Regions from separate parts of the Streptomyces sp. NBC_01381 genome, predicted to be linked through region 4. Evidence: riboswitches for the same ligand, from Rfam matches in the RefSeq annotation. Region 4 holds a riboswitch; each other region holds the start of a gene.
What was found. Region 4 has a riboswitch for cobalamin ahead of OG453_RS13575 (ABC transporter substrate-binding protein). Riboswitches for the same ligand answer to the same signal wherever they lie in the genome.
Positions count from the first base shown of each region.

Region 1: it holds a riboswitch for cobalamin, as region 4 does, so the genes downstream of both, OG453_RS09775 (ABC transporter substrate-binding protein) here and OG453_RS13575 (ABC transporter substrate-binding protein) in region 4, are expected to answer to the same signal.
Region 2: it holds a riboswitch for cobalamin, as region 4 does, so the genes downstream of both, OG453_RS41130 (CoA-acylating methylmalonate-semialdehyde dehydrogenase) here and OG453_RS13575 (ABC transporter substrate-binding protein) in region 4, are expected to answer to the same signal.
Region 3: it holds a riboswitch for cobalamin, as region 4 does, so the genes downstream of both, OG453_RS16090 (cobalamin biosynthesis protein) here and OG453_RS13575 (ABC transporter substrate-binding protein) in region 4, are expected to answer to the same signal.

Region 1 is NZ_JAPEPI010000001.1:2,043,046-2,047,103, reverse strand. Features, by position in the region: gene OG453_RS09785 (ABC transporter ATP-binding protein) at 1-685, opposite strand, end outside; gene OG453_RS09780 (iron ABC transporter permease) at 682-1,674, opposite strand; gene OG453_RS09775 (ABC transporter substrate-binding protein) at 1,725-2,684, opposite strand; cobalamin riboswitch at 2,728-2,876, opposite strand; gene OG453_RS09770 (M67 family metallopeptidase) at 2,849-3,271, opposite strand; gene OG453_RS09765 (amino acid permease) at 3,361-4,058, opposite strand, start outside.
Region 2 is NZ_JAPEPI010000003.1:612,907-616,964, forward strand. Features, by position in the region: gene OG453_RS41120 (TetR/AcrR family transcriptional regulator) at 1-342, shown strand, start outside; gene OG453_RS41125 (teichoic acid biosynthesis protein C) at 444-1,430, opposite strand; cobalamin riboswitch at 1,647-1,834, shown strand; gene OG453_RS41130 (CoA-acylating methylmalonate-semialdehyde dehydrogenase) at 2,062-3,585, shown strand; gene OG453_RS41135 (acyl-CoA dehydrogenase family protein) at 3,596-4,058, shown strand, end outside.
Region 3 is NZ_JAPEPI010000001.1:3,454,388-3,458,445, reverse strand. Features, by position in the region: gene OG453_RS16105 (lysozyme) at 1-193, shown strand, start outside; gene OG453_RS16100 (inorganic phosphate transporter) at 385-1,656, shown strand; gene OG453_RS16095 (hypothetical protein) at 1,669-1,905, shown strand; cobalamin riboswitch at 2,024-2,175, shown strand; gene OG453_RS16090 (cobalamin biosynthesis protein) at 2,298-3,317, shown strand; gene OG453_RS16085 (cobyric acid synthase) at 3,314-4,058, shown strand, end outside.
Region 4 is NZ_JAPEPI010000001.1:2,880,081-2,884,138, forward strand. Features, by position in the region: gene OG453_RS13565 (helix-turn-helix domain-containing protein) at 105-971, shown strand; gene OG453_RS13570 (VOC family protein) at 977-1,420, shown strand; cobalamin riboswitch at 1,418-1,605, shown strand; gene OG453_RS13575 (ABC transporter substrate-binding protein) at 1,716-2,711, shown strand; gene OG453_RS13580 (iron ABC transporter permease) at 2,708-3,727, shown strand; gene OG453_RS13585 (ABC transporter ATP-binding protein) at 3,724-4,058, shown strand, end outside.

The sequences.
Region 1 (4,058 bases), 840 kb from region 4:
GCTCGCTGGTCAGGACCTCCTTCGGCGGTCCTGACGCGAGGAGGCGGCCGGCGTCGAGAACGTACAGACGATCGCAGTAGTACGCCGCGAGATTCAGGTCGTGCAGGGCGAGGAGGTTGGTCGTGCCGAGGGCGCGGACCAGGCCGAGGATCTCCAGCTGGTAGCGGATGTCCAGGTGGTTGGTCGGCTCGTCCAGGATCAGTACGGCGGGCTGCTGCACCAACGCCCTTGCCACCAAGGCGCGTTGGCGCTCGCCGCCGGAGAGTCCGGCGAAGGTGCGGTGCGCGAGGCCGGCCGCGCCGACCCGCTCGAGGGCCGCGCGGGCGAGACGCTCGTCCTCGGCCGTGTCCGCCTCCCAGAAGCGCTTGTGCGGGGAGCGGCCCATCGCGACGATCTGCCGGACGGTGAGCTCGAAGCCGCCGTGGCCGTCCTGCGGAACGGTGGCGATGCGGCGGGCGCGGGCCTTGGCGGAGCTGCCCGCCAGGTCGTCACCGTCCAGGAGGACGCGGCCGCCGGTGGGCGTCAGCGTGCCGTACACACAGCGCAGGAGGGTCGTCTTGCCGCTGCCGTTGGGGCCCACGATGCCGACGGTCTCGCCGTCGGCGGCGTGCAGCGTGACGCCGTCGACGAGGAGGCGGCCGCCGGGCGCCCGATAGGCGAGGTTCTCGGTGCTCAGGGCGGTCATACGGCCGCCTCCCCGCCACGGCTCCTGCGCAGCAGCCACAGGAAGAACGGGCCGCCGGTGAGCGCGGTGAGCACCCCCACCGGGATGTCCTGCGGGGCGGCGACCGTGCGCGCGGCGAGGTCGGCGGCCACCAGGAACACCGCGCCCGCGAGCGCCACGACCGGCAGCAGCGCGCGGTGGGATGCGCCGACCAGCATCCGGGCGGCGTGCGGCACCATCAGGCCGACGAAGCCGATGGCTCCGCTGTACGCGACGAGTACGCCGGTCAGGAGCGAGGCGACGACGAAGACGGCGGCGCGGAAGCGTGCGGTGTCCAGGCCGAGGACGGTGGCGCCCTCCTCGCCGACGAGGAGCAGGTCCAGGGGGCGGGCCAGGGCGAGCAGGAGCGCCGTGCCGACGATCAGTACGCCTGCGGGGAGGGCCAGCATGTCCCAGCGGGCGCTGCCGAGGCCGCCGAGCGTCCAGTACAGGACCTCCTGCAGATGGTCCGTGCTGTCCGCGACGACCAGGATCAGGCTGGTCAGGGCGGAGAGGATGTACGAGACGGCCACGCCCGCCAGGATCAGCCGGCCCGTGGCGAAGCCGCCGCCGGCGCTTCTGGCCAGGGTGTAGACGAGCAGCAGGGAGAGGAGCGCGCCCGCGAAGGACGCGGCCGGGATCGTGACCGTGAGGGACAGGCCCGCGCCGATGCCGAAGGCGCTGCCGAGGACGATCGCGGCGACCGCGCCGGCCGACGCGCCGGAGGAGACTCCCAGGAGGAAGGGGTCCGCGAGGGGGTTGCGGACCAGGGCTTGGAGGACCGTGCCTATGACGGCGAGGCCCGCGCCCACGGCCGCGCCGAGCAGGACCCTGGGTAGGCGGGCGTCCAGCACGATCGTGCGGAAGGGGGAGGGTTCCGCTCTGCCCGTGAGGATCTCCAGGACATCGGTCACGGGGATCTTGACCGAGCCGAGGGCGAGGCCTGCGGTGGCCGCTGCGGCGAGGGCCATGAGGAGGGCGGTGATGACGGCTGCGTAGGGCGGTTTCTGAGAGGTGCGGCTCACAGCTGCTCCGCCAGCTTCTTCACCGCACCCGGAGCCCGCACCCCCGTCACCACATCCGACAGCGGCAGCACCGCGAACCGCTTGTTCTTGATGGCGGGGACGTCGGCGAGCACCGGGTCCTCCAGGAGGCGGCGCTTCTTCTGGGCGACGGTCGTGCCGCCGTAGTCGAGGATCAGGATCACCTCGGGGCTGCTGTCCACCACCGACTCCCAGGACGCGTCGCCGAAGGACTTGTCCAGGTCGGCGAAGACGTTGCGGCCGCCCGCCCGCTCGATGATGTCGTTGCCGATGCCCCGGCCGCCCGCGGTGAAGGCCGTCTTGTCGCCGCTGTCGTACACGAAGACCGGGAGGGGTTTGCCGCCCTTCAACTTCTTTTCGGTGTCGGCCAGTTCGCGTTCGGCGCCGCTCACCCAGCGGTCCGCCCGTGCCCGTACCCCGAAGGTGGAGCCGACCTCGCGGACCTCCCGGAAGACGTCCTTCATGGTCACCGGGCGCTTCGCGCAGCCCTCCACGTCGAGGCGGGTCCTGATGCCGGACTTCGCGAGCGCCGCGCGGCTGCGGCCCTCGCCCGCGAGGAAGGCGCTCGGGTAACCGCCGTACACGAAGTCGGGGTTGGCGGCGAGCAGCTTCTCGTAGGAGGGGTACTCCTTGGCCAGGACCGGGACGGACGCGTAGGCCTTCTCGTACGACGGAAGCACCTTGTCGTCCAGGAAGGCGGTGCCCGCCATGCGGTCCGCAAGGCCAAGCTCCAGCATCACTTCCGTCGTGTGCTGGTTCATCGTCACGGCGCGCTTCGGGGGCGCATCGTACGTCGTCTTCACGCCGCAGTTGGTGACGGTGTACGGGAACCCGGCGGCCTTCGCCCCCGGCGCGGCATCGGGCTCCGCGGAGCTCGTGCACGCGGCGAGCGGGGCGAACAGGGCGGCGGCTATGAGTGCGCGCAGCGGTCGGGACATGGCTGAGCTGTGCCTCCTCCAGGGGATTCCGCGTCCCCTGTATCCGTGGGAGAGGGCGGCAGGTCAGTTCCTGACTGCCCCACCCGCGAAGGGTGGGGTCACAGTGGCGGGACCGTGCCGGATTCGCACCGGCTTCCTGGGTCCTGCCGCCTCAAAGGTGAGGCTCAGTATGCCTGGACGACCTTGACCTCTTCCTCGGTGACCTCGCCATCGACGATCCGGTAGGAGCGGAACTGGAAGTCGCCCGCGCCGTCGGTGTCCGCCGTGGAGACCAGGACGTAGTGCGCGCCGGGCTCGTTCGCGTACGTGATGTCGGTGCGCGAGGGGTACGCCTCGGTCGCCGTGTGCGAGTGGTAGACGATCACCGGCTCCTCGTCGCGGTCGTCCATCTCGCGGTACAGCTTGAGCAGGTCGCCCGAGTCGAACTCGTAGAACGTGGGCGAGCGGGCCGCGTTCAGCATCGGGATGAAGCGCTCGGGGCGGCCGGTGCCCGCGGGACCCGCGACCACGCCGCACGCCTCGTCGGGGTGGTCCTGGCGCGCGTGCGCGACGATCTGGTCGTGGAGGGCCTGGGTCAGGGTCAGCATGGGAGCCAGGATAAGCAGAGGGGCCCGTCCGTACCGAAGTGTGGTACGAACGGGCCCACATGCTGGGATCAGCAGGGATCAGGCGGGAGTCAGGACTTGATCGCGTCCTGCGGCTCGGCGTCGCCGCCGCCCGTCGGCTGACCGTTGCGCTTCTGCATGACCAGGTAGCCGACGCCCAGGATGAGCGCCCACACCGGGGCTGCGTAGAGCGAGATGCGCGCGTCCTTGTCGACGCCCATCATCACGATGACCATGCCGATGAAGAGCAGTGCGAACCAGCTCGTGTACGGCGCGCCCGGAGCCCGGAAGGTGGACTGCGGCAGCTCGCCGCGGTCGGCCTTGCGGCGGTACTTGATCTGGCAGACCAGGATCATGATCCAGGCCCACATGCCGGAGATGGTGGCGAAGGAGACGACGTAGTTGAACGCCTCGCCCGGCCACTGGTAGTTGATCCAGACGCCGACCAGCATGAACGCGGCGGAGACGGTGGTGCCGACCAGCGGCAGGCCGTTCTTCGTCAGCTTGGTGAAGAACTGCGGGCCCTGGCCGTTGAGCGCCAGGTCGCGGAGCATGCGGCCCGTGGAGTACATGCCGGAGTTGCAGGAGGAGAGCGCGGCCGTCAGGACGACGAAGTTGACGATGGCGGCACCGATGCCCAGACCCATCTCCTCGAAGGCCTTCACGAACGGGGAGACGCCCGGCTTGAAGGACGTCCACGGCACGACCGAGAGGATCATGATGAGCGCGCCGACGTAGAAGACGGCGATGCGCCACGGCACGGTGTTGA
Region 2 (4,058 bases), on a different contig from region 4:
GTCGCCCTCGCCTTCACCGGCCGGGCCGTCGACGACCCGGACCTGGCCGAGGTCAAGGCGGGCGCGCTCCGTCGGCTGCGCTCACTGATCGCCACAGCCGTCACCAACGCCAAGGAGTGCGGCGAAGTACCCCCCTCGACCGACGCCGCCACCGAGGCGGCCCGCATCGCCGCGTACACCGACGGGCTCACCGCGCATCTGTGCGCCGACCCCAGCGGGCTGCACCCCGACGCCGCACTCGCCGCTCTCGGCGACCACTTGGCCGGCGTGTTCACCGGCGAGTGCCTGCTGCGAGGGAAGGAGCCGGGAGTACGACCCGGCCGGGCGGGCGGGCCGTCATAAGTCGGCGCACAAACGCTCCGGCCACCTTTCGTATGGACGGCAACGACAAGCGGTCAGCACCCGCGCAGCACAGCCCGATGCGGCGGCCGCCCGCGACATGGCTACAGGACGGGCAGGCCGTAGAGGGAGAACTTTCGTCCGCCTTCCGGGCCCGAGGCGAAGCCCATGCACAGCTGCGGTTCCCCCGCCTCGGGCCCGTGCAGCACGGCAAGGCCTTCGGGCTCGCGGTGCGTGAGCTGGCGGCCGGCCTGGGACTTGTACTCCTGCACCACCGCCCCCGTGCTCAGGTCGATGCAGTGCAGCAGCACCGTGTTGTCCGGCTCTGAGGAGCTGTTGGCGTCGCGGCCGGCGCCCATCAACTGGTACGCGTAGTCGCCGTCCAGTGTCATGCCCTGAAAGGGCAGGCCGAGGTCCATGCCCGGCTGAGCGAAGTCGATCAGCGGCCAGAAGACCCCGGCAGTGAAGGCGTCCAGGTTGTAGAGCGCGTAGCGACGGCGCCCGGGGAGCCCGTGGCGCAGCAGCAGACGGCGGTTGTTCAGGTCAAGGGCGGCGCAGTTGGCGGTCGAGCCGGGGTGCGGGCGGTAGACGGTCACACGGCGGTCAGCGCTGTGCAGCACGGTGTTCTCGGCGTACGGGAAGCGGCCGATCGCGCGCCCGAACCCGGAGACCGGGTTGGCGTCGCACTCGACCCACAGCGTGACGGCTCCGCCCCAGCTGCTGCGGGAGCTGTCCACGCTGATCGCGGTGCCGTGGCCGAAGCCCTTGAGGTACATCCGGCCCAGCACCTCGCCGCGCATCGACAGCCGGTTCAGACAAAGGTCACCGGCATCGTGCCGCTCAGTATGGCTGTAGGTGCGCGATTCGCCCGCGAGCTGGACCCCGCTGGGGATCACCTGGAGCGCGTAGATGTGCCCGTGGAGCTCGTCGAAGGCGAAGGACTGCATCACCGTCTCGTGATGCAGCGTCTTCTCGTGGATCAGGCGGGCGCCGGTGTCGGCCAGGTCGAAGCGATCGCCCGTAACGTCCGGGGCGCTGTCCCGGCCGGCGGCAACGGCCTTTGGGACGCCGAGCGCTGCTGTCGCAAGCACCACACCGCTGAGACCGAGCACCGTTCTGCGGCTTGGCGACGTGAGGCCGGGCGCTGTCGATGAATCGGTAACTTGTCGAAGTCGCATTTCAGTACTTTTAACGCCCGTACACCTGCGTGGAGAACGGGCGCGCGGCGGTGCCGTGAAGTTCAGCCATTCGCTGTGCCGGGAGCACGTCGGCGCACCGGTCATCTTGCGCACTAGATTTACTAGGACGTCCAACTATATATTCGAGGCCAAGGCCCGCGGTGCAGGGAAGCCGGTGTGATTCCGGCACGGTCCCGCCACTGTGACCGGGGAGTACGTCGTCGAGCAGTACGCCACTGACGAGCAAGTCGTCGGGAAGGCGGGCGGCGTGCGGTGATCCGGGAGTCAGGATACCGGCCGCGGGATGTTCCGTGTTTCCACGAGGATGGAGCAGACACGCATGGCATCGACGCGCTTCCACGCTCTCGACGGACCCGTCCGGCGACTCCCGGCTCCCGCCGCGCAGTCCCCGCTCGCACGCCTCGTGCGCTGACGGCTGTCCAACCCACGCGATCTCGCGCAGCCCCGCGCTGACGTCACCGCGTCCACGCGGCGGAGCTGTGTGCCATCCCGGATCGATCCCTCCCATCGAGAGCAGGCATCCATGGTCCGCGAGCAAGACCGCACCACCGTACGCGAATTGACCCACTTCGTCGGAGGCAAGCACACCTCGGGAACTTCGGGGTTCTACGGCGACGTCTACGACCCCAACACCGGCCGCGTCCAGGCCCACGTTCCGCTCGCGAGCCGGGCCGAGACCGAGGCAGTGATCGACGACGCCGCCCGGGCCCAGCTCGAATGGGGCGCCTGGAATCCGCAGCGCCGCGCCCGGGTGCTGCTTCGCTTCCTCCAACTCGCCGACCAGGAGCGGGAATCCCTGGCCCGGCTTCTGTCCAGCGAGCACGGCAAGACCGTCGCCGACGCGCACGGAGACATCCAGCGCGGCCTGGAAGTGGTGGAGTTCGCCGCCGGCATCCCGCACCTGCTCAAGGGCGAGTTCACGGACAACGCGGGCACGGGCATCGACGTCCACTCGCTCCGGGCTCCCCTCGGCGTCGTCGCGGGCATCACCCCCTTCAACTTCCCGGCGATGATCCCGCTGTGGAAGGCCGCCCCGGCCCTCGCCTGCGGGAACGCCTTCATCCTCAAGCCCTCCGAGCGCGACCCGTCGGTGCCACTGCGCCTCGCCGAGCTCTTCCTCGAAGCGGGTCTGCCGCCGGGCGTACTGAACGTCGTCAACGGCGGCAAGGACGCCGTCGACACCCTGCTCGAGGACCCGCGCGTCGAGGCGCTGGGATTCGTCGGCTCCACTCCGATCGCCGCGCACATCTACGCCACCGCGGCCGCGCACGGCAAGCGGGCCCAGTGCTTCGGCGGCGCCAAGAACCACATGATCGTGATGCCGGACGCCGACCTCGACCAGGCCGTGGACGCCCTCATCGGCGCGGGCTACGGCTCCGCGGGCGAGCGCTGCATGGCGATCTCGGTGGCTGTTCCAGTTGGCGAGAGCACCGCCGATGCCCTGGTGGCACGGCTGCGCGAGCGCATCGCGCAGCTGAGGATCGGCCGCAGCGACGACCCTGAGGCCGACTTCGGCCCGCTGGTCGGCCCGGACGCGCTGGAGCGGGTGCGGTCCTACGTCGACCTCGGGGTTCAGGAGGGCGCCGAACTCGTCGTGGACGGCCGGGACTTCACCCTGCCCGGCCACGAGGGCGGGTTCTTCGCCGGAGCCTCGCTCTTCGACCGGGTCACCCCGGCCATGCGCATCTACCAGGAGGAGATCTTCGGCCCCGTCCTGACCGTCGTACGAGCAGCGGACTACGAGGAAGCCCTGCGCCTGCCCAGCGAGCACACCTTCGGCAACGGCGTGGCGATCTTCACCCGGGACGGCGACACCGCCCGCGACTTCACCCGGCGCGTGAACACCGGGATGGTCGGCGTCAACGTGCCCATCCCGGTGCCGGTCGCCTACCACACGTTCGGTGGCTGGAAGCGCTCCGGATTCGGGGATCTGAACCAGCACGGCCCGGACGCGATCCGCTTCTACACCCGTACGAAGACGGTCACTTCACGCTGGCCGGCGGGCCTGCGCGAGGGCGCCAGCTTCACCATCCCCACGATGAGCTGAGGAGCGGGCCATGACCAACACCTCGCTCACCGAGGACCAGCAGGCCCTCGTCGAGGCCAGCCTGGACTTCACCCAGGACCACCTCGCCCCGCACGCCCTGGACTGGGACCGCGACAAGCACTTCCCCGTCGACGTGCTGCGCAAGGCGGCCGGGCTCGGGCTCGGCGGCGTGTACGTGCGGGAGGAGTCGGGCGGCTCGGGACTCACCCGCTCCGACGGCGTCCTCGTCTTCGAGACCCTGGCGTCGGGCTGCCCGTCCATCGCGGGGTACCTCTCCATCCACAACATGGTCGCCTGGATGATCGACGCGTATGGCGACGACGCCCAGCGCGAACGGTGGCTGCCGCGCTTGTGCGCCATGGAGGACCTGGCCAGCTACTGCCTGACCGAACCGGGCGCCGGGTCGGACGCGGCCGCCCTGACCAGCCGGGCCGTCCGCGACGGCGACGACTGGGTGCTCAGCGGCGTCAAAC
Region 3 (4,058 bases), 570 kb from region 4:
CACGGGCGGCAGCCGCGCCTTCGCGGCGAATCACGCGCTGTGGCTCGCGCGCTGGTCGTCGACGTCGGGGACGCTGCCCAAGGGGTGGTCGTACTTGACCATCTGGCAGTACGACAACGGCGGCGAGCTGCCGGGTGATCAGAATCTCTTCAACGGCTCGATGAACCAGCTGAAGAGGTTCGCCCGAGGGTAGCCAAAAGCCCTTGGAAGCCCGGATTCCGGGCCCCGTACCGCCGCTCCGGACGATCTCCGTCACGGTTCCGACGGAAGCGGAGTGGCGGTGCCCCGCATCGAGTCACCGCACCGCCCGGCCCAGTTCACTTTCCGTTCACCCAGGTTGCCTACGTTCCACTTGCCACTGACGTCCAACAGAAGCCTGGGTAAATGGAACACATCACGCTTCTCCTCGGGATCGTGATCGTTACCGCTCTCGTGTTCGACTTCACGAACGGTTTCCACGACACAGCCAACGCGATGGCGACCACCATCTCGACCGGCGCCCTCAAGCCCAAGACGGCGGTGGCCATGTCCGCCGTGCTGAACCTCGTCGGAGCATTCCTCTCCGTCGAAGTCGCCAAGACGATCTCTGGCGGCATCGTCAACGAGGACGGACTGAAGACAGAGGTCATATTCGCGGCCCTGGTGGGCGCGATCCTCTGGAATCTGCTGACCTGGCTGGTGGGCCTGCCCTCCAGTTCCTCCCACGCACTCTTCGGCGGCCTCATCGGCGCCGCCGTCATGTCGATGGGCTGGTCGTCGATCAACGGCGGCACCGTCGTCACCAAGATCCTGATCCCGGCCCTCGCCGCGCCGCTCGTGGCGGGTCTCGCCGCGATGGCGGCCACGCGCCTGACGTACCGGATCGGCCGCAACACCGACACCAAGTCGACCGCCAAGGGCTACCGCGCCGGCCAGATCGCCTCCGCCGGCCTCGTCTCGCTGGCGCACGGCACGAACGACGCGCAGAAGACCATGGGCATCATCACGCTCGCCCTGGTCACCGGCGGCGTCCTCAACCCCGGCGCGAACCCCCCGATGTGGGTCATCGTCTCGGCCGGTGTGGCCATCGCGCTCGGCACCTACCTGGGCGGCTGGCGCATCATCCGCACCATGGGCAAGGGCCTCACCGACCTCCAGCCGCAGCAGGGCTTCGCCGCCCAGACCAGCGCCGCGACGGTCATCCTCGCCTCGTCGCACATCGGCTTCTCGCTCTCCACCACGCAGTCCTGCTCCGGCGCCGTGATGGGCGCGGGCCTGGGCCGCAAGGGCGGTGTGGTCCGCTGGTCCACGGCGACCCGGATGTTCGTCGCCTGGGGTCTGACGCTCCCGGCCGCCGGCCTGGTCGGCGCGGGCGCCGAGTTCCTCACCAAGCAGGGCCCCTGGGGCATCGCGGCGACCGCGGCGCTCCTGGTCGGCGGCTCGGCCGTCATCTGGGTGCTCTCGCGGCGCAACGCCGTCGACCACACGAACGTCGCGGACGACGAGATCGGCGGCTCCGACGCGGAGCCCGCGGGCGTCGTGACCACCGCGATCGCCGCCGTCACGCCGCCGCCCACCGGCGCCGCCGCGACGGCCGCCGACGACGACCACGTCAAGGCCACCATCCCGGCCCCGACCGGCTCCGTGGCGGACCCCGCCCGGCCTGCCACGGTGTAAGGACAGATCAGCATGGACATCGACTGGGCAGCTCTCGGCTCCGTCTTCGGAGTCAGCCTCGCGGTGACGGTGGCCCTGGTGGGCCTGTTCACCCTCGGCATCGTCGGCCTCTCCAAGCACGAGGCGGCCGCCTCCGGCGCCGCTTCCGCCGCGGGCGGCAACGCTGCGGCGGCGCGCGCCGGCGCGTACGCGTGCTTCGCGCTGTGCGCGGCCGCGGTGGCGTACGGGATCTATCTGATCGTCGCCTGACGGCCGGAGTTCGTCGCCTGACGACGGAGTTCGAGGTGGGGTGCGAGACGCTTCGGCGTCCCGCACCCCACCTTCGTATGTGGGCCTTGGCACACTCTCCCGTCGCAGGTCAAAGGCGAGTTGACGGGCGTTCGCGGGCGTGGTGGACTGCCGGAGCCATTACGGCGGCAGAAGAGGAAGCCGGTGCGAATCCGGCGCGGTCCCGCCACTGTCACCGGGGAGACGACTCCCCGTGAGCCAGGAACTCTCGCCCGCCGATCACGTCGAACCAGGGCGCGGACACCCTGAGTGAGGACATATCGCCATGCGCGGCCGCCCGTTGCCGGTTCCTGTGCCCCCGCCTGTCCAGGCCGGGCCCGTCGCTCCCCTTCACGTAACGGTCGGCTGAACCCGTGTGTGCCGATCGCGACTTCGCGTACGGCGCCGCCGCCGGGCTCCTCGGTGACCTGCTTCTCGGTGATCCTCGCCGCGGGCATCCGGTCGCCGCGTTCGGGCGTGCGGCGGGTGCCGTCGAGCGTGTCCTGTGGCGGGATCACCGCGGGTGGGGCGCGCTGCATGCCGTGGTGTGCGCCGGCGGTGCTGCGGGTGCCGCCGCCCTTGCCTCTTCTCTTGTACGTCGCCACTCGCGCGCCGGATCGGTCGCGCTGACCGCCGCCGCGACCTGGGCCGTGGTCGGCGGGACCTCGCTCGGGCGTGAGGCGCGGGCCATCGGCGGGGCGCTCGCCGCGGGGGACATCGAGGTGGCGCGGGAGTGGCTGCCGCATCTGTGCGGGCGGGATCCGCAGGCGCTGGATGCCGACGGCATCGCGCGGGCCGTCGTCGAGTCCGTCGCCGAGAACACGTCCGACGCCGTCGTGGGGGCGCTGGTGTGGGGGGCGTTGGCGGGCGTTCCGGGGCTTGTCGGGTTTCGGGCCGTGAACACGTTGGACGCGATGGTGGGGCACAAGTCCGCGAGGTACCTCCGGTACGGGTGGGCGTCTGCTCGGCTCGATGATGTTCTGGGGTGGCCGGGGGCTCGGCTGACCGCCCTGCTGGCGGCTGCTGCGGGGGATTCGCCCTCCGGGGCGCTGCGGGCCTGGCGTGACGATGCCGCCAAGCATCCGAGTCCCAACGCTGGGCCCGTTGAGGCGGCCTTTGCCGGGGCGTTGGGGGTGCGGCTCGGGGGGACTCTCTCGTACGGGGGGCGGGTTGAGCATCGGCCTGTTCTCAATGGGGGTGGGCGTGCCGTTGCCGTGGCTGACATCGAGCGGGCTGTTCGGCTGTCTCGGCGGGTTGGGCTGCTGGCGCTGGGGGTTGCCATGGCCGCCCGTCCGAAGCGGAGCCCGGCAGTTGGGACTGTGCCCACCCGTTCCGCCCTGCGGAACGCCTGCCCACAGCAAGGACGGCAGAGCAAGTCAAGGAGAACCTCATGAGTGGCGGGCTGCTTGTTGCCGGAACCACCTCTGACGCCGGGAAGAGCGTCGTCACCGCCGGGATCTGTCGGTGGCTGGCTCGCAAAGGAGTTTCCGTCGCGCCGTTCAAGGCGCAGAACATGTCGCTCAACTCCTTCGTCACGCGCGAAGGCGCCGAGATCGGGCGGGCGCAGGCCATGCAGGCGCAGGCCGCCCGGGTCGAGCCGAGCGCGCTGATGAATCCCGTGCTGCTCAAGCCGGGCAGCGACCGCAGCAGTCAGGTGGTGCTCATGGGGAAGCCCGTGGGCGAGATGAGTGCGCGTGGCTATCACGGCGGGCGCCAGGAGGCGTTGCTCTCGACCGTGGTGGGATGTCTTGAGGAACTTCGGGGCAGCTATGACGCCGTGATCTGCGAAGGCGCGGGCAGTCCCGCCGAGATCAATCTGCGGCGTACGGACATTGTGAACATGGGGATCGCGCGGGCCGCCCGGTTCCCCGTCGTCGTCGTCGGCGACATCGACCGCGGTGGCGTCTTCGCCTCCTTCTTCGGCACGACCGCGCTGCTCAGTGCCGAGGATCAGGAACTGGTCGCCGGGTATCTCGTCAACAAGTTCCGGGGCGATGTGTCGCTGCTCGCACCCGGGCTCGACATGCTGCAAGGACTCACCGGGCGGCGCACGTTCGGTGTGCTGCCGTTCCAGCACGGGCTCGGCATCGACGAGGAGGACGGCCTTCGGGTGTCCCTGCGGGGTGCCGTGCGGG
Region 4 (4,058 bases):
ATCGACGTCACCGGTCGTGAGGGGCATGGACCGGCCCCGCGCGGGTAGCAGCATCGAACGCTTCCGCCCCGCGCCCGGGCCCCGTGCATCGCATACTGGAACGTATGGAGACCGGCTCCCGCGAGTTCGTGCGGGCCGTCCCGCGGCTCGACGGCATGGTCGTGTCCGCGGTCGGCTACCGCACCACGGGCGAGCTGCCTGGCCTGCACCGCGGCCTGCCCTCCCCGTATCTCACCCTGATCTTCTCGTTCGACGGCCCGGTCGTCAGCGGCCTCACCCCCGAGCAGGCGGGCGGCGCCGACGCGATCAGCACGGACATCGTCCTCGGCGGTCTGCACCAGTCACCGGCGTACGTCGTCAAGCCCGAGCACGAGGCGGGCATCCAGCTCGCCGTGCATCCGCTCGCCGCCCGCGCCCTGTTCGGCGTACCGGCCGCCGAGCTCGCCGGTGACATCGTCACGTCCGGCACGGAGGTGATGGGGCGCCGCGCCGCCGACGTACGGGAGCTGCTGTGCGAGCGGGACACCTGGGAGGAGCGATTCGCCGCCCTGTCCGCCTACTTGAGGCAGCGGGTTGCCGCCGGCGACGCCCGCGGATCCGTCCGCCCCGAGGTCGCCGAGGCCTGGGCCTGGCTGGCCAGGCACCGGGGCGCGGGCACGATCGGCGGTCTCTCCCGGCACGTCGCGCTCAGCGAGCGCAGGCTCACCGCCCTCTTCCGCGCCGAGACGGGGATCGGCCCCAAGCAGGCCGCCCGCCTGATGCGCTTCCAGCGCGCGCGGAACACCGTCGTGCGCTCCGTCGCCGCGGGCGCCGCGCCCGATCTGGCGCGGGTCGCCGCGGACTGCGGCTATTTCGACCACTCCCACCTGGTGCGGGACTTCCGGCAGTACACCGGCACGAGCCCCAGCGGCTGGCTGGCCGAAGAGTGCCGGAATATCCAAGCCGGGAGCCATGGCGGAGGCGAAGAGTAGGAGCCATGAACACCACCGAGAAGCAGCAGACCCAGACCGCAGCCACCCCCGCGGGACGCGCCCCCGACGTCTGGCCGACCCTCCAGGCCCACGACGCACCCGCCCTGATCGACTTCCTCGTCGGCACGGTCGGCTTCCTGCGCACCGCCGTCTACGAGGACGGCGACCGCGTGGCCCACGCCGAGCTCGACTGGCCCGAGGGCGGGGCGATCATGCTCGGCTCGTACGACGAGAAGGCCGAGGCCTGGTGCCTCAAGCCGGGCACCTTCGGCGCGTACGTCGTCACGGACCATGTCGACGATCTCTATGGGCGCCTCACCGATGCCGGAGTGGAGATCATCCGCGAGATCGAGGACCAGCCGTACGGCAGCCGGGAGTTCGCCATCGCCGACCCCGAGGGCAACAAGTGGTCCTTCGGCACCTACCGCGGCTCGCCCCGGCCCGCGTGATAATTTGCGCACGCCAGTCAAACCCACACCAGGGCCAGGGAATCCGGTGCGAATCCGGAACTGACGCGCAGCGGTGAGGGGGAACGGGCGGGGCCACGGCCACTGGGCGTCCACGGACGCCTGGGAAGGCGCCCCGCCCGGCCGATCCCCGAGTCCGAAGACCTGCTGGCACCTCTGTCCGCGCACCGGGCGGCGGAGGTGATCAAGCAGGCCAGGCTCCGCGTATGAGCCATGAGACTCAAGGGATCGTGTGTCCTCCACAGCCCGTCGTGTACGTATACCCGTCCTCCTCGGCATGGCCCTGGCCGTCACGCTGACCTCCTGCGGTGGCTCGTCGACGCCCTCCACCACGGACAAGAAGGCTGCCGGCTACCCGCTGACCCTCACCTCCTGCGGCAAGAAGTCGCAGATCGAGGCGCCGCCGCGGCGGGCGGTCTCCCTCGACCAGGGCTCCACGGAGATCCTGCTCTCCCTCGGCCTCGCCGACCGCATGGCAGGCACCGGCACCTGGACCGACCCGGTCCTGAAGGGCCTGGAGAAGGACAACGCCAAGGTCCCCCGGCTCTCCGACCGCTACCCGTCCTTCGAGAAGGTCCTCGCCCAGGAGCCGGACTTCGTGACCGCCTCCTTCCTGGCGACGGTGAGCAAGGGCGGCGTCGCCGACCGCGCCAAGTTCACCGAGCTCGGCGTCCCCTCGTACGTCTCGCCCACCGACTGCGCGGGCAAGGACAACACCGGCGACGGCGACGGCAGCCGCGTCAAGGCGCTCACCATGGACACGGTGTACGGCGAAGTGCGCGACCTGGCGCGGGCGTTCGGGGTCCAGAAGCGCGGCGAGCGCCTGGTCGCCGGCTTGAAGTCCCGCCTGGCGAAGGCCAAGCAGGGCATCGACGCCTCCGACACGACGCTCCTCTACTGGTTCTCCGACTCCAAGGCCCCCTACATAGCGGGCTGCTGCGGCGCCCCCGGCATCATCACGCGCGAGCTCGGCGCCAAGAACGTCTTCGACGACACCCGCGAGGAGTGGCCCCAGATCAACTGGGAGACGGTGGCGGACCGTGACCCCGACGTCCTGGTCATCGGCGACCTCACCCGCAAGTCGCAGACGGCCGAGAGCGCGAAGAAGAAGATCGAGTTCCTGGAGTCCAACCCGGTCACCAAGAATCTGACCGCCGTGAAGAAGAAGCGGTACGTCCTGCTCAGCGGCCAGGCGATGAACCCCACGATCCGGACGGTGGACGGAGTGGAGCAAGTGGCGGACGCACTACGCGAGTTCGGGCTCGCCAAGTGACGCTCGCGCGGGGCGCCCTGCTGTGGGCGGCGGGCGTCGCCGCGCTCGCGCTCTCCGTGGCGGTGGCCGTCACCATCGGCCCCGCCGCCATCTCCGTACCGGATGTGTTCTCGGCGGTCGTGGCGCACCTCGGCGGGGGAGAGACGGGGCTCACGCCGCTGCGGGACGGCATCGTCTGGAACCTGCGGATGCCGCGCACCCTGCTCGCCGCGGTGTGCGGCGCGGGCCTCGCGGTCTGCGGGACGGTCCTCCAGTCCCTGCTGCGCAACCCGCTCGCGGACCCCTTCGTCCTCGGCGTCTCCTCCGGGGCGTCCACGGGAGCCGTCGTGGTCGTCGTCCTCGGGGTCGGTGGGGGAGTCGTGTCGGTCTCGGCGGGCGCCTTCGCCGGCGCCCTGTGCTCCTTCGCCCTGGTCCTGCTGCTCAGCCATGCGCTGGGCGGGAGCGCCGACCGCGTCGTGCTCTCCGGCGTCGCGGCCATGCAGCTGTTCTCGGCGCTCACCTCGTTCGTGATCCTGACGGCGGCCGACGCGGAGACGACGCGCGGGGTGCTGTTCTGGCTGCTCGGCTCGCTCAGCGGGGTGGGCTGGACGGACGTATGGATCTGCGCCGCGGTCCTCCTGGCGGCGCTCACCGTCTGCCTGGCGCAGGCCCGCACCCTGGACGCCTTCGCGTTCGGCCAGGACGCGGCGGCGACGCTGGGCGTCCACGTGGCCCGCACCCGTCTGATCCTGCTCTCCGTCACCGCCCTGCTGACGGCGGTCCTGGTCAGCAGCGCGGGCGCCATCGGCTTCGTCGGCCTTGTCCTGCCGCACGCGGCCCGCGCGGTGGTCGGCTCCGGGCACGCGCGGCTGCTCCCGGTCACGGCGCTGGCGGGCGCGGTGTTCCTGGTGTGGGTGGACACACTGGCCCGCACGGTCCTTGACCCCCAGGAAGTGCCGGTGGGAGTCGTGACGTCCCTGATCGGCGTCCCTGCGTTCGTCCTGGTCCTCTACCGCACGCGGAAGGCCGCCCTATGACCGCCGGACTGCGAGCGGACCGGGTCAGCCGCCGGGCGGGCGGCCGCCTCATCGTCGACGGGGTGAGCATCGCCCCGCCGCCGGGCGCGACGGTCGGCCTCCTCGGCCCCAACGGCTCGGGCAAGTCCACCCTCCTGCGCCTGCTCGCCGGTGTCCTCTCCCCGGCCTCGGGGGTGGTCACCCTGGACGGCCGCCCGCTGCCGGAACTCGGCCGCCGGACGGTGGCCCGCAGAGTGGCCGTCGTCGACCAACACTCCGTGACCCAGGTCGACTTGACCGTACGAGACGTCGTACGCCTGGGCCGCATCCCGCACCGCAGGGCCTGGTCCCC